Regions from separate parts of the Bacillus sp. AK124 genome, predicted to be linked through region 2. Evidence: riboswitches for the same ligand, from Rfam matches in the RefSeq annotation. Region 2 holds a riboswitch; each other region holds the start of a gene.
What was found. A riboswitch is a leader RNA that binds a small molecule or an ion and turns the genes downstream of it on or off. The one in region 2 is predicted to bind thiamine pyrophosphate.

Region 1: another riboswitch for thiamine pyrophosphate. It lies ahead of thiC (phosphomethylpyrimidine synthase ThiC); the one in region 2 lies ahead of tenA (thiaminase II).
Region 3: another riboswitch for thiamine pyrophosphate. It lies ahead of tenA (thiaminase II); the one in region 2 lies ahead of tenA (thiaminase II).

What each region holds. Positions count from the first base shown of each region.
Region 1 covers NZ_CP096378.1:3,327,833-3,332,047, forward strand. Annotated here, with positions in the region: gene M1E06_RS16795 (ABC transporter ATP-binding protein) at 1-691, opposite strand, end outside; gene thiC (phosphomethylpyrimidine synthase ThiC) at 893-2,668, opposite strand; TPP riboswitch at 2,817-2,925, opposite strand; gene aroD (type I 3-dehydroquinate dehydratase) at 3,020-3,784, opposite strand; gene M1E06_RS16810 (TetR/AcrR family transcriptional regulator) at 3,912-4,215, opposite strand, start outside.
Region 2 covers NZ_CP096378.1:167,716-171,930, forward strand. Annotated here, with positions in the region: gene aceA (isocitrate lyase) at 7-1,278, shown strand; gene M1E06_RS00810 (hypothetical protein) at 1,329-1,487, opposite strand; TPP riboswitch at 1,692-1,796, shown strand; gene tenA (thiaminase II) at 1,911-2,597, shown strand; gene M1E06_RS00820 (ECF transporter S component) at 2,594-3,193, shown strand; gene M1E06_RS00825 (ABC transporter ATP-binding protein) at 3,168-4,215, shown strand, end outside.
Region 3 covers NZ_CP096378.1:2,982,194-2,986,408, reverse strand. Annotated here, with positions in the region: gene M1E06_RS15075 (monovalent cation:proton antiporter family protein) at 1-1,779, shown strand, start outside; TPP riboswitch at 1,839-1,947, shown strand; gene tenA (thiaminase II) at 2,031-2,732, shown strand; gene tenI (thiazole tautomerase TenI) at 2,707-3,318, shown strand; gene thiO (glycine oxidase ThiO) at 3,302-4,215, shown strand, end outside.

The DNA.
Region 1 (4,215 bases), 1.2 Mb from region 2:
GAAAAACGGGCGATGTTCTGCTGCGCGGAAATGGCAGATCGACCGGAATCAGCTTGTGGATTCTCCCCGGCTTTGCGGTAAGAATCGCGACCCGGTTGGCTAAATAAACCGATTCGTCAATATCGTGCGTCACGAGGATCATCGTCATCTTCTTTTCTCGCCAAATGTCTGTCAGAACATCCTGGAGATGCTTTCTCGTAAAGGCGTCCAAGGCGCCGAAGGGTTCATCAAGCAGCAAAATCTCAGGCTCCCTGAGCAAAGCCCTGGCAATCGCGACCCGCTGCGACATACCTCCGGACAGCTCGCGTGGATACTGTTTCTCCGCGCCTTTCAGCCGCACCGTTTCAATCAATTCATCGACTTTTTTTCGCACCGCCGGTTCTTTCAGGCTTAAATCTGCGGCGATATTTTGCTCGACCGTCAGCCATGGAAAAAGCCGATGCTCCTGAAAGATGAAACCTTGCTGAATCCCCGGGCCCTTGATTTCTCTTCCGTTCATGCTGATTCGCCCTTCATAATTCCCGTCAAGACCGGCAGCGATTTTTAAGAGCGTGCTTTTCCCGCATCCGCTTGGACCGATGACAGTCAGAAATTCGCCGTTTTCGACCGTCAGTTTCACGTCTTGAAGCACGCTTGTTTTAAGGCTGCCGTTTCCAAATGCTTTTTCTTTTACACGAATTGATAAAGACATCTTGTTCCCCTTTCTTTTCTAAACTGAAAATAAAAAACTCTTATCCCAATTGAGATAAGAGCCTTCGGTTGACCGATCAGCGCTGATGGAATTTTCCGAAATATTAAACAACATACTAATTCATATTATTCCGACCTGTCAACCCCATATTATAAAAAAACAGATGAAAGGTTCCCCTTTCATCTGCAGTATTGCCCGTTTTTAACTGTAAATGCTGCCGCCTGCTTTTTTAAATTCCTTCGCCTTCTCTTCCAATCCTTTTTGAATAGCCTTTTGTTCATCAAGGTCGTTTTCCTTGGCATAGTCGCGAATATCCTGGGAAATTCTCATACTGCAAAATTTAGGCCCGCACATTGAACAAAAGTGTGCCGTTTTGGCGCCTTCCGCCGGAAGGGTTTCATCATGGTATTCAAGCGCTCTTTCCGGATCGAGCGACAAATTGAACTGGTCCCGCCAGCGGAATTCAAAGCGCGCCTTGGAAAGCGCGTCATCGCGGATTTGCGCGCCGGGGTGCCCTTTGGCAAGGTCAGCCGCATGGGCCGCGATTTTGTATGTTATGACGCCTTCGCGGACATCGTCTTTGTTCGGCAGTCCCAAATGCTCCTTCGGCGTCACATAGCAAAGCATGGCCGTGCCGTACCAGCCGATCATCGCCGCTCCGATTGCCGATGTAATATGATCGTAGCCCGGTGCAATATCGGTCGTCAGCGGGCCGAGCGTGTAAAACGGCGCCTCTTTGCAAATTTCCATCTGCTTGTCGACATTCTCTTTAATTTTATGCATCGGCACGTGTCCCGGTCCTTCGATCATCACTTGAACATCATGCTTCCAGGCGATTTCCGTCAGCTCGCCGAGCGTCTCCAATTCGGCAAATTGGGCCTCATCATTCGCATCCGCAATCGAGCCGGGCCGAAGGCCGTCCCCGAGCGAAAATGCGATATCGTATGTTTTCATAATCTCGCAAATCTCTTCAAAATGAGTGTACAGAAAGCTTTCCTCATGATGAGCCAAACACCATTGCGCCATAATTGCCCCGCCGCGGGATACGACTCCAGTGACGCGCTTTGCCGTCAGCGGCACATACCGAAGAAGGACGCCGGCATGAATCGTAAAATAATCAACGCCTTGCTCAGCCTGCTCGATTAATGTATCGCGGTAAATCTCCCAAGTGAGATCTTCCGCGACGCCGTTTACTTTTTCAAGCGCCTGATAAATTGGCACAGTCCCTACAGGAACTGGACAATTGCGGATGATCCACTCCCTCGTTGTATGAATATCTTTACCTGTGGACAAGTCCATCATCGTATCGGCGCCCCAGCGGATGGCCCATGTCATTTTTTCTACTTCTTCTTCAATCGAAGAGGTGACAGCGGAATTGCCGATGTTGGCATTGATTTTCACGTGGAAGTTGCGGCCGATAATCATCGGTTCGCTTTCCGGATGGTTGATATTTGACGGAATAATCGCCCGTCCGCTTGCCACTTCATCACGAACAAATTCGGGAGATACATGCTCTCGGATCGCGATAAATTCCATCTCGGGCGTAATGATCCCCTTTCTTGCATAATGCAGCTGGGTGACATTTTGACTTTTTTTTGCGCGCAGCGGTTTTCGTTTCAACCCTGGATAGCTGTTGCTCGCTTTCTCTTTGCTTTTATAGCCGTTATCCTCCGGTCTGATTTCTCTGCCTTCATATTCTTCGGTATCGCCGCGCTCCCTGATCCAGGTCGCCCGCAAAGGTTTCAGCCCCTTAAGAATATCAACCTCTGCATTCGCGTCCGTATAGGGACCGCTCGTGTCGTAGACGCGGACAGGCTGATTTTCTTCGGCGCCAAATGAACCCGTCGTCGGACTTAGCGAAATTTCTCTCATCGGCACTTGAATGTCAGGTCGCGCCCCTTCGACATACACTTTGCGGCTCCCTGAAAAACTTGACATAATCGAGATGTTTTTTTGCTGTACTGACTCCTGTTTCATGTAAAAATCCTTCCCCTCTAAAAAATTGATCAGGACGAAACTCCGGAACAGCACCAGCACAAAAAAACCAGGCTCATATGATGAACCTGGTTTTACAGTCAGTAAAATCACTGGAAGACAGACGGACCATACCCATTCTCCATCTTCTCCCGAATCCTTTTTACTTCCCCACGCTGGTACGAACCAGATCAGGTCCAAAGGGTTAAGAAACACATGTTTCTCTCTCAGCCCGCAGTCGGGCACCCCTAGTAAAGCTATTCAATTCATTTTTTATCGTAACACACCGATTTGGCAAGTGAAAAGGATGGAAAAATATATGAATCTTTTTCACTATAGCGGCACACCCAATTATTATAAATTGCGATGAAGCACATCAAGTATATGTTTCAAATCCGTCGCCTCAATTTGGCCAGGTGCGGATGCTTTTTTCGCTGCGCCGAACGTCACGGCCGAGCCAAATACCTCTCCGGCGAGCCGGCTGATCAAGCCTTTTCCGGCCATCGACATCGTGATAATCGGCCGCTTCGCATACCGCTCATGCATCATATGAGTCGCCTCAAGCAACACCAGCACATCTGCCGGTGTTTCAGGCATCACCGCGATCTTAGGGAAATCGGCGCCAAGATCCTGGGCTTTTCGGAGACGGGAAACGATCTCTTCCGCTCTCGGCGTCTTCCCGAAATCGTGGTTGGATATAATGACAAAGACATGCTGCATATGAGCCGATTGAACTAGTTTTTCCACATGATGCTCTTCATTGAACAGCTCGACATCAATCACATCTGCCAGCCCTGTTTTGACTACGGCATGATTCAAGGAAAAGTAAAATTCCTTACTGACTTCTTTTTCGCCGCCTTCCTCCGCGCTGCGAAATGTAAATATCAACGGGATATCCTTTAAGATCTCCCGGATGTCAGCCAATACCTTTTTCACTTTGTCAACGTCTTCGACATCCTCAAAAAAATCCGCCCGCCATTCGGCAAGATCCGGATTAATCGATAGAAGAAAAGCAGCTTCTTCTTTCAATTGTTCATGCGTTTTTCCGATGAGCGGCACGCAAATTTTCGGGGCTCCTTCTCCGATGGCCACCCCTCTGATCTTCACCGTATTCAACAACGGCCTCACTCCTGTTCTCTATATTACAAGGGTCTTTGCATTAACGGTACCGAAGATTGGCCGTAAGCACAAGCAGAAATTAAGAAAGAAGGCTAAACACTTAAAGCACTTATATACCAACATGAGATCACCTTTCGATAGCTTGCTTGTTTAAAAATGAATCTACTATTCCTTGCAGAATATGACTCATTTCTTCAGGAGTTTCCTTCCGGCCTCTCTCAAACCATTTTGAAAGGATGTTCCAAAAGCCCCCTGCGCTGAATGAAAGCCCGTACTCCAAGTCGATTTTGCTTTTAAAATGAAAGGTTTCTTCTTTAAATTTTTTATGAAGATCCGGTAGAAGTTCATTATATTTCTCAACAATCAAATAAAACAAATGGTTCTGATGAAGGGCTTGTAAAAAATCGGCATGTCGGCTCCAAAAGTTGAAG
Region 2 (4,215 bases):
TGTGCGATGCTGAAAGAAAAACAACTCGCAGAAAGCTGGGAGCATGAAGAACGCTGGAAAGGGATCACAAGGCCGTATCAGGCGGCTGACGTTATTCGGCTGAGAGGCACGCTTGAGATTGAATACACGATTGCAAGGCGCGGCGCCGAAAAGCTGTGGAAGCTTCTCCACACAGAGGACTTCGTGCCGGCGCTGGGCGCTTTGACCGGAAATCAAGCCATGCAGCAAGTAAAAGCCGGATTGAAAGCGATTTATTTAAGCGGTTGGCAGGTGGCGGCCGATGCCAATTTGTCAGGGAGCATGTATCCTGACCAAAGCCTTTATCCGGCAAACAGCGTGCCGGAAGTCGTCAAAAAAATCAACCGTACGCTGCAGCGCGCCGATCAAATTCACCATATGGAAGGAAAAGAAGACATCGATTGGTTTGCTCCGATTGTGGCCGACGCTGAAGCGGGCTTCGGCGGACAGCTGAATGTGTTCGAGCTGATGAAAGGTATGATTGAAGCCGGCGCCGCGGGAGTTCACTTTGAAGACCAGTTGTCGTCTGAGAAAAAGTGCGGGCATTTGGGCGGGAAAGTGCTGCTTCCGACGCAAACGGCGGTGCGTAATTTGATTGCCGCGCGCCTCGCCGCAGACGTGATGGGAGTCCCGACCATTCTTATTGCCCGTACGGACGCGAATGCGGCCGACCTGATCACAAGCGACGTCGATTCATATGATGCGCCGTTTTTGACGGGAGAGCGAACAGCGGAAGGGTTCTTCAAAACAAAGCCGGGTCTTGATCAGGCGATTGCGAGAGGTTTGGCGTATGCGCCGTATGCCGATTTGATCTGGTGTGAAACGTCTGAGCCGAATATTGAAGAAGCCCACCGGTTTGCACAGGCGATCCATGAAAAATTCCCGGGCAAACTGCTCGCCTACAACTGCTCCCCTTCGTTCAACTGGAAGGCCAAACTGGATGACAACACCATCTTGAACTTCCAGAAACAGCTCAGTGAAATGGGCTATAAATTTCAATTTGTCACACTGGCAGGCTTCCACGCCTTAAACCACGGCATGTTTGAATTGGCCCGTCAATATAAGCACCGCGGAATGGCGGCGTATTCTGATCTGCAGCAGGCCGAGTTTGCCAGCGAAGTCCACGGCTATACGGCGACAAGGCATCAGCGCGAAGTCGGAACGAGCTACTTTGATGAAGTCGCCCAGGTTGTGACAGGCGGGACTTCATCAACCACTGCACTGAAGGGATCGACTGAAGCGGAACAATTTCAATCCTAAAAACGTAAAAAGCCGCCCGTCATTGGGCGGCTTGCTTGTTGTCTATCAAGTTAGCAATTGACATCATTGGAAGGGGCGGTAAAAGGGTTTTCCCTAATAACAGTCAGTGTCTGATGATTCTTGTTGTTTCTTTTGGCCGGCCGGTTGTCTTTGCTGAAAGAATAGAACAAATACACAGCCATTGTCAAAATCAAGATAAACATCATCATAAATATCCCCTCCAAATTTTTTTGTCTTCACTATATTAGACGAACAAGCCCGCAAAAGGTTTCAGAAAATTAACATTTTTCCATAAATATTTTTACCCGCTGCATCTTCTGTATGAAACCCGGCGGTTTTATACAAGAATAAAACTGAAAAACTCAGGTTGACATCATAATCATTGATGTGTAGAGTAAAAGTTAATGTAATAGGAAGTCCACTAGGGGAGCCGTAAGCCGGCTGAGACAAGTAGCGATCTTGGACCCTTTGAACCTGATCTAGTTCATACTAGCGTAGGGAAGTGGAGCCGGTGTCTTTATGATTTCATCATACAAAGGCCGCTCCATTTTGGGGCGGCTTTTTTGCGTATAAAGCGGCTCGCTCCCCCCTGTGCCTTCCTTATAAAACCGATTGCTGAGGAGGCTATCTACATGAGTTTTTCTGCAGAACTTCGCCGCGAGGCAGACCCTATTTTTGAAGCCATTTTTGAGCATCCGTTTGTATTGGGACTGGCGTCCGGCAAGCTGAAAAAGGAGCAGCTTATTCATTATGTGAAGCAAGATTACGAGTATTTGAACGCTTTTATTCAAATCTACGGAATTGCAATTTCCAAGTGTCAAAACCGGAAAGACATGGAGATGTTTCATGAGCAGATTTCATTTGTATTAAACAGCGAAGTGCACCCGCACAACAACCTGTGCCGGGCCGCGGGGGTGGAGTATGAATCTCTGCAGGGCTATCCGCTTGCGCCTTCTGCCCATCATTATATCCGCCATATGCTGACGGCGGCGCACGAAGGCACGCTGGGAGAGATATTAGCCGTCTTGCTGCCTTGTCCGTGGACATATTGGGAGATCGGAAAAAAACTGATGATGGACGTTCAGCCTGACCCGTCGCATCCATTTTATGACTGGATCTGTTTTTACGGAGACCGAACCGATTCAATCACGACGAAGTTTTGCGCCCGCCTGGATGAATGGGCCGAAACAGCGGGCAAGGCTGAAAAAGAAAAAATGAAGGAGCTTTTTTTGCAAAGTTGTCAGCTTGAATACGGCTTTTGGGAGATGGCTTATACAGTTGAAGATTGGCCTGTGGAAATGGAGGCGGTGAGACGATGAATTGGAACATGAAAGAAGTCGTGATGGCAGTGATCTTGTCCGTTGCATGCGGCGTCATTTACTTAGGATGGTCCACCTTGTGGATCCCTGTTTCAGCTATTGTCGGGCCTGTCGGAGCGAACTTTATGTTCGGCATTTGGGTGATCGCCAGCCCGATTGTCGCTTATATCATCCGTAAACCGGGTGCGGCGCTGATTGCCGAGACGGCAGCTGCGGCGGTCGAACTGCTGACCGGAAGCCACTTTGGACTGTCAGCATTATTAATCGGTGTGTTCCAGGGAGCCGGTGCGGAAATCGCTTTTGCGATCTTTCGCTATAAGCGTTACAACTTGTTTACCCTTATGCTTTCCGGTGCGCTTGCCGCGGTCGGAAGCATGACATACAGCCTGATGGCGAACGGTTTTGCCTACTATACGACGCAAACGCTGATCATGACGCTTATCATCCAAATCATCAGCGGCATTGTACTCGGCGGCTGGCTGGCAAAAGCCGTTGTCGAAGCGCTTGCGAAAACGGGCGTCCTGAATCAGTATGAGATCATGAAGGAACAGCGGAAGAAGGATGATGCCGATGCGTTCATTTCTCGGATGCAGTAACCTTTCCGTCCTGTCGATTGGGCAGGGAGAGAAAGTGCTGATACTCGGTCCGAGCGGAAGCGGCAAATCGACACTGTTGTCCGTGCTTTCCGGCATCATTCCTGAACATGTCGAAGCTGAGGTCAGCGGAGAGGTCAATCGCAGAAAGAGCGCCGGCGTTATGTTTCAGGATCCGGATTCGCAGTTCTGCATGCTTCATGTTGATGAGGAAATCGCTTTTAGCCTAGAAAACCGGTCTGTCTCCCCAAAAGATATGGACGGCATCATCTCGGAGCTGATGGAGCAAGTCGGATTAAAGATAGATAAGAAAACGCCGATCGAAACCTTGTCAGGCGGTATGAAGCAGAGACTGGCATTAGCGTGCCTGCTCGCTCTGGAGCCTGAAGTGCTGTTTTTTGACGAGCCGACGGCGCAGCTGGACCCGGCCAGCCGGAAAGACATCTTTGCCTTGCTTCGTAACGTTTCACGAAAAAGCGGACAGACGATGGTGTTCGTCGAACACGTGCTGGACGGCTGTATCGAGTGGATGGACCGCGTCATTCTTTTCAATGGAAAGGGACAGATCATCGCTGACGGAAAGCCGGAAGAAATCGTGAAACATTTTCAGCCGGAGATGAAAGCGGCGGGCATCTGGCAGCCGAAACTGTACCCTGCGGTATGGGAAGATGTCATCACACAAGATGATCATCCGCTCGCCGTCAAGCTCTCTTCTACATTGAAAATGAAAGAGGAGGAGGCGAAAAACAGGCCTACAGCTGACAGAGACATATTGATCCGCGCAGACGACGCGGCGATCGGCTATCGGAAAAAGATCGTTGCCGACGGCATCACCCTTGAGATTCCAAGGGGAGAATGGATTTCGGTCATCGGCGAGAACGGGAGCGGAAAGAGTACGTTTTTAAAAAGTCTGATCAGGCTTGAAGCCGTCAAAAAAGGGCGCCTTTATCTTGAGGATCGGGAGCTGAAGAAATGGTCCGACCGTACGCTCTATGAGAAGGCCGGCTTTGTTTTTCAAAATCCCG
Region 3 (4,215 bases), 1.5 Mb from region 2:
CTGCACCGTTTCAGGTTAAGCATACCGGTGGTTGTCGCTGAAATTATCATGGGTCTTATTATCGGAAAAAGCGGGTTCGATCTGGTCGCCCAGCACGATACATGGCTCGAAACTTTATCGATGCTCGGATTTATCTTTTTAATGTTTTTAAGCGGGCTTGAAATCGATTTTTCCGCATTTGAAAAAGGAAAGAAAAAGCAGCTGCTTCCAAGCGGAAAGGAAGCGCCGAATACATTTAAAACGGCTTCGGTCATCTTTATTGCCGTCTTTATTTTATCGCTCGGCCTTTCTTACAGCTTTGTCATGGCAGGATTTATTGACAACGCCTTTTTAATGACGCTGATCATTTCGACAATTTCGCTCGGGGTTGTCGTTCCGACGCTGAAAGAAGAGCGTCTCATGAAGACAAATATCGGCCAGATTATTTTGCTTGTCGCCGTCATTGCCGATCTTGTCACGATGATTCTGCTTGCAGTGTTCGCCTCAATCTACGGGGACGAAAACAGCAATATGTGGCTGCTGATGATCTTATTTGCCGCCGGCGTCGTTTTATACCTGTTCGGAAGGATATTTAAAAAGCGGCCTTTTGTCGAAGTGCTGTCAAAAGGAACGATCCAGATCGGCACAAGGGCGATATTTACGCTGATCATCGTACTTGTGGCGCTGTCCGAGTCGCTCGGTGCAGAAAACATACTTGGCGCGTTTTTGGCCGGGGTGCTTGTTTCGCTGCTTTCGCCGAACAAGGAGCTCGTTCAGCAGCTCGATTCATTCGGATACGGATTCCTCATCCCGATCTTCTTTGTGATGACAGGCGTCAAATTGGACATTTGGTCACTGTTTGGCAATCCGAAAATTTTAGTGATGATCCCGCTTCTGTTTGTGGCTCTGTTAATCAGCAAAGTCGTTCCGGTGCTGTTTTTGAAAAAGTGGTATGACATGAAAACCGTGCTGGCTTCCGGTTTTCTCCTGACTTCCACGCTTTCTTTGGTGATCGCGGCGACAACGATCGGCGAGCGCATCGGCGTGATTGACGCGCAGATGTCCGGCGCGCTGATTCTGGTCGCTGTCATTACATGCATCATCACACCGACCGGCTTTAAAAAATTAATGCCGAAAACGGAAAGCGAAAAAGAGAAAAAGACGATCACCTTTATCGGCGCAAATCAAATGACGCTGCCAGTCACGCTCGAACTTTCTCCGGAAGATTATCACGTCAGAATCCTGCATGTCCGGCAGGAAAAAAAGGAAGAAAATCTGGCGGACCCGGTGTTTGATGTTGAAGTTTTGCCTGATTATGAATACGAGACGCTTCAATCATTCGGCGTTTTCCAAACGGATATACTCGTCGTGGCCACTGGCAGCGAAGAGCGCAATACAGGGATCGCACTTTTTGCGAAGGAGCAGAAAGTCGCGAGAATTATCGCCAGCGCAGATTCTCCAGACGCCGAATCCAGACTGAAAGATAACGGAATTGATACATTCTCTATTCTGCTTTCTACAAAAACGCTGCTGCGCGCGCTTATCGAGGCGCCTGGCGTTATGAAACTCCTGACGAACCAGGATGCGTCGCTGTATCAGATCAATATGAGCAATGAGCGATTTGACGGTGTTCTGTTAAGGGAGTTTCCGTTTACGGGAGATGTTATCTTCGTCCGAATTTTCCGCGGGGTGGACAGCATCGTGCCCCACGGGGATACAAGGCTGCAATTGGGTGACAGGCTGATCGCCACCGGTTCGCGCGAATATATTGCGGAATTGAGAAAAACGCTTGGAGACTGATGCTTGACCATTTTGCAATTCGTGATAAGATAAAAGTATAAACTGAATGAACAAGAAATGTTTTCCACTAGGGGAGTCCTTGATAAGGGCTGAGATAAAAGTGTGACTTTTAGACCCTCATAACCTGAACAGGTTCAAACCTGCGTAGGGAAGTGGCACGGTATTTGAGTATGTATTTATGCAAATTCCAAACCACTTTCCTTGCGGGAAAGTGGTTTTTTTATGTTCAGAATCGAAGGAGGAGCCTCGAAATGAAGTTTTCAGAAGAATGCCGAAACAGCGCTGCAAAATGGTGGGAAGGCAGTTTTGTCCATCCGTTTATTCAAGGGATTGGAGACGGCACACTTCCGGTTGATCGATTTAAATACTATGTCATGCAGGATTCCTACTATTTGACCCACTTTGCCAAAGTCCAATCCTTTGGTGCGGCATATGCTCGCGATTTATATACGACAAGCCGGATGGCTGAACACGCGAAAGGCACATATGAAGCCGAGATGTCGCTCCATAGGAAATTCACCGATCTATTGGGAATCACAAAGGAAGAACTGGAGTCGTTTCAGCCGTCGCCGACAGCGTATGCGTACACATCGCATATGTACCGTTCTGTCGTGAGCGGCAGTTTTGCGGAAATACTGGCCGCTTTGCTTCCTTGCTATTGGCTCTATTATGACGTCGGTGAGACGTTAAAAACGTGCAGGCCTGACAGCGCGGTTTATCAGGAATGGATCGCGACATACGGAGGCGACTGGTTTAAAGAACTTGTGACAGAACAGATCAACCGCTTCGATGAGCTGGCTGAAAACGCCGATGAGAAAACGCGCGCGAAGATGAAGGAGAACTTCGTCATCTCCAGCTTCTACGAATACAGCTTCTGGGATATGGCCTACCAAAAAGAAAGCTGGTCAAAAAGCGGGGTGGATCAGCTTGCATCTGCACGCGATCACCGATGACAAGCACTCTGTGGAAGAGCTTGCTGCAAAAATCATCTCGATTCAAAATGCCGTTGACTTTATCCATATCAGGGAAAGATCAAAAAAAGTAAGTGAAATATCAAGTTTAATCGACCGCCTTGCCGAAGAAGGGGTTGATAAGCGGAAACTGATCATCAACGACAGGGTGGATATCGCTTTGTTTCATCACATTCACCGGGTTCAGCTGCCTTCACACGGCTTTTCCGTCAAAAGTGTGAGGAGCCGTTTTCCGCATTTGAAAATCGGAAAGTCCGTCCATTCGCCAGAAGAAGCGGTTCAGGCTGAAACTGAAGGTGCAGATTATGTGCTGTTCGGCCACATTTTTGAAACGGACTGTAAAAAGGGCCGGAAAGGAAGAGGAGCTCTCAGTCTGGCTGAAGTGAAGGCGGCTGTCCGCATTCCGGTCATTGCGATCGGGGGTATTACCGAACAACGACTGGCGGAAGTCAAAATGGCAGACGGCATCGCCGTGATGTCGGGGATCTTTTCTCATGACAGACCGGATGAGGCGGCCGCGCGGCTTGCCTGTCTCGCGAAGGGAGATTCATATGAGAAAGCGCTATGATACGATCGTGATCGGCGGAGGCATCATCGGGACATCCATCGCTTACCATCTTGCGAAAGCGGGGAAAAAAACGGCCGTGTTTGAAAGCGGAGAAGTCGGCAAAAAAGCGACGAGCGCGGCGGCGGGCATGCTCGGCGCCCATGCGGAATGCGATAAACCCGGTACCTTTTTCGAATTTGCCAGAGCCAGCCAAAAAGCCTATCAGCGGCTGACGGGCGAATTGAAAGACTTAAGCGGCATCGATATCAGAAAGCATGACGGAGGGATATTAAAGCTGGCATTTTCAGAAAGCGACCGCGAACACCTGATGCAAATGGCTGCACTGGATTCAGTGGAATGGCTTGAAGCCGCTGAAGTATATGAGCTGGAACCGCATGCCGGAAAAGGGATTCTCGGCGCTAATTTCATTCGGGACGACATCCATGTCGAACCGGCCGCAGTGTGCAGGGCATTTGCCAGGGGGGCCCGGATTCTCGGTGCCGAGGTCTTCGAGTTTACCCCCGTTTTATCGATCGAATCTGAAGCGGGGGCCGTCCGCGTCACTGCTGCTTCATGCACCGCGGAGGCGGAGCACGTTGTCATTGCAAGCGGTGTGTGGAGCGGTGCTTTCTTTAAACAGATCGGCATAGACAAAAGCTTTTATCCTGTCAAAGGGGAGTGCCTGTCTGTGTGGAATGACGGCATCCCTTTGACGAGGACGCTTTACCATGATCATTGCTACATCGTTCCGCGCCATAGCGGAAAGCTTGTCGTCGGCGCGACAATGAAGCCCGGGGATTGGAATGAACAGCCGGAACTTGGCGGAATCGAGGAGTTGATCCGAAAGGCCAAGTCGATGCTCCCTGACATTGAATCCATGAACATCGACCAATGCTGGGCCGGATTGCGCCCGGAAAC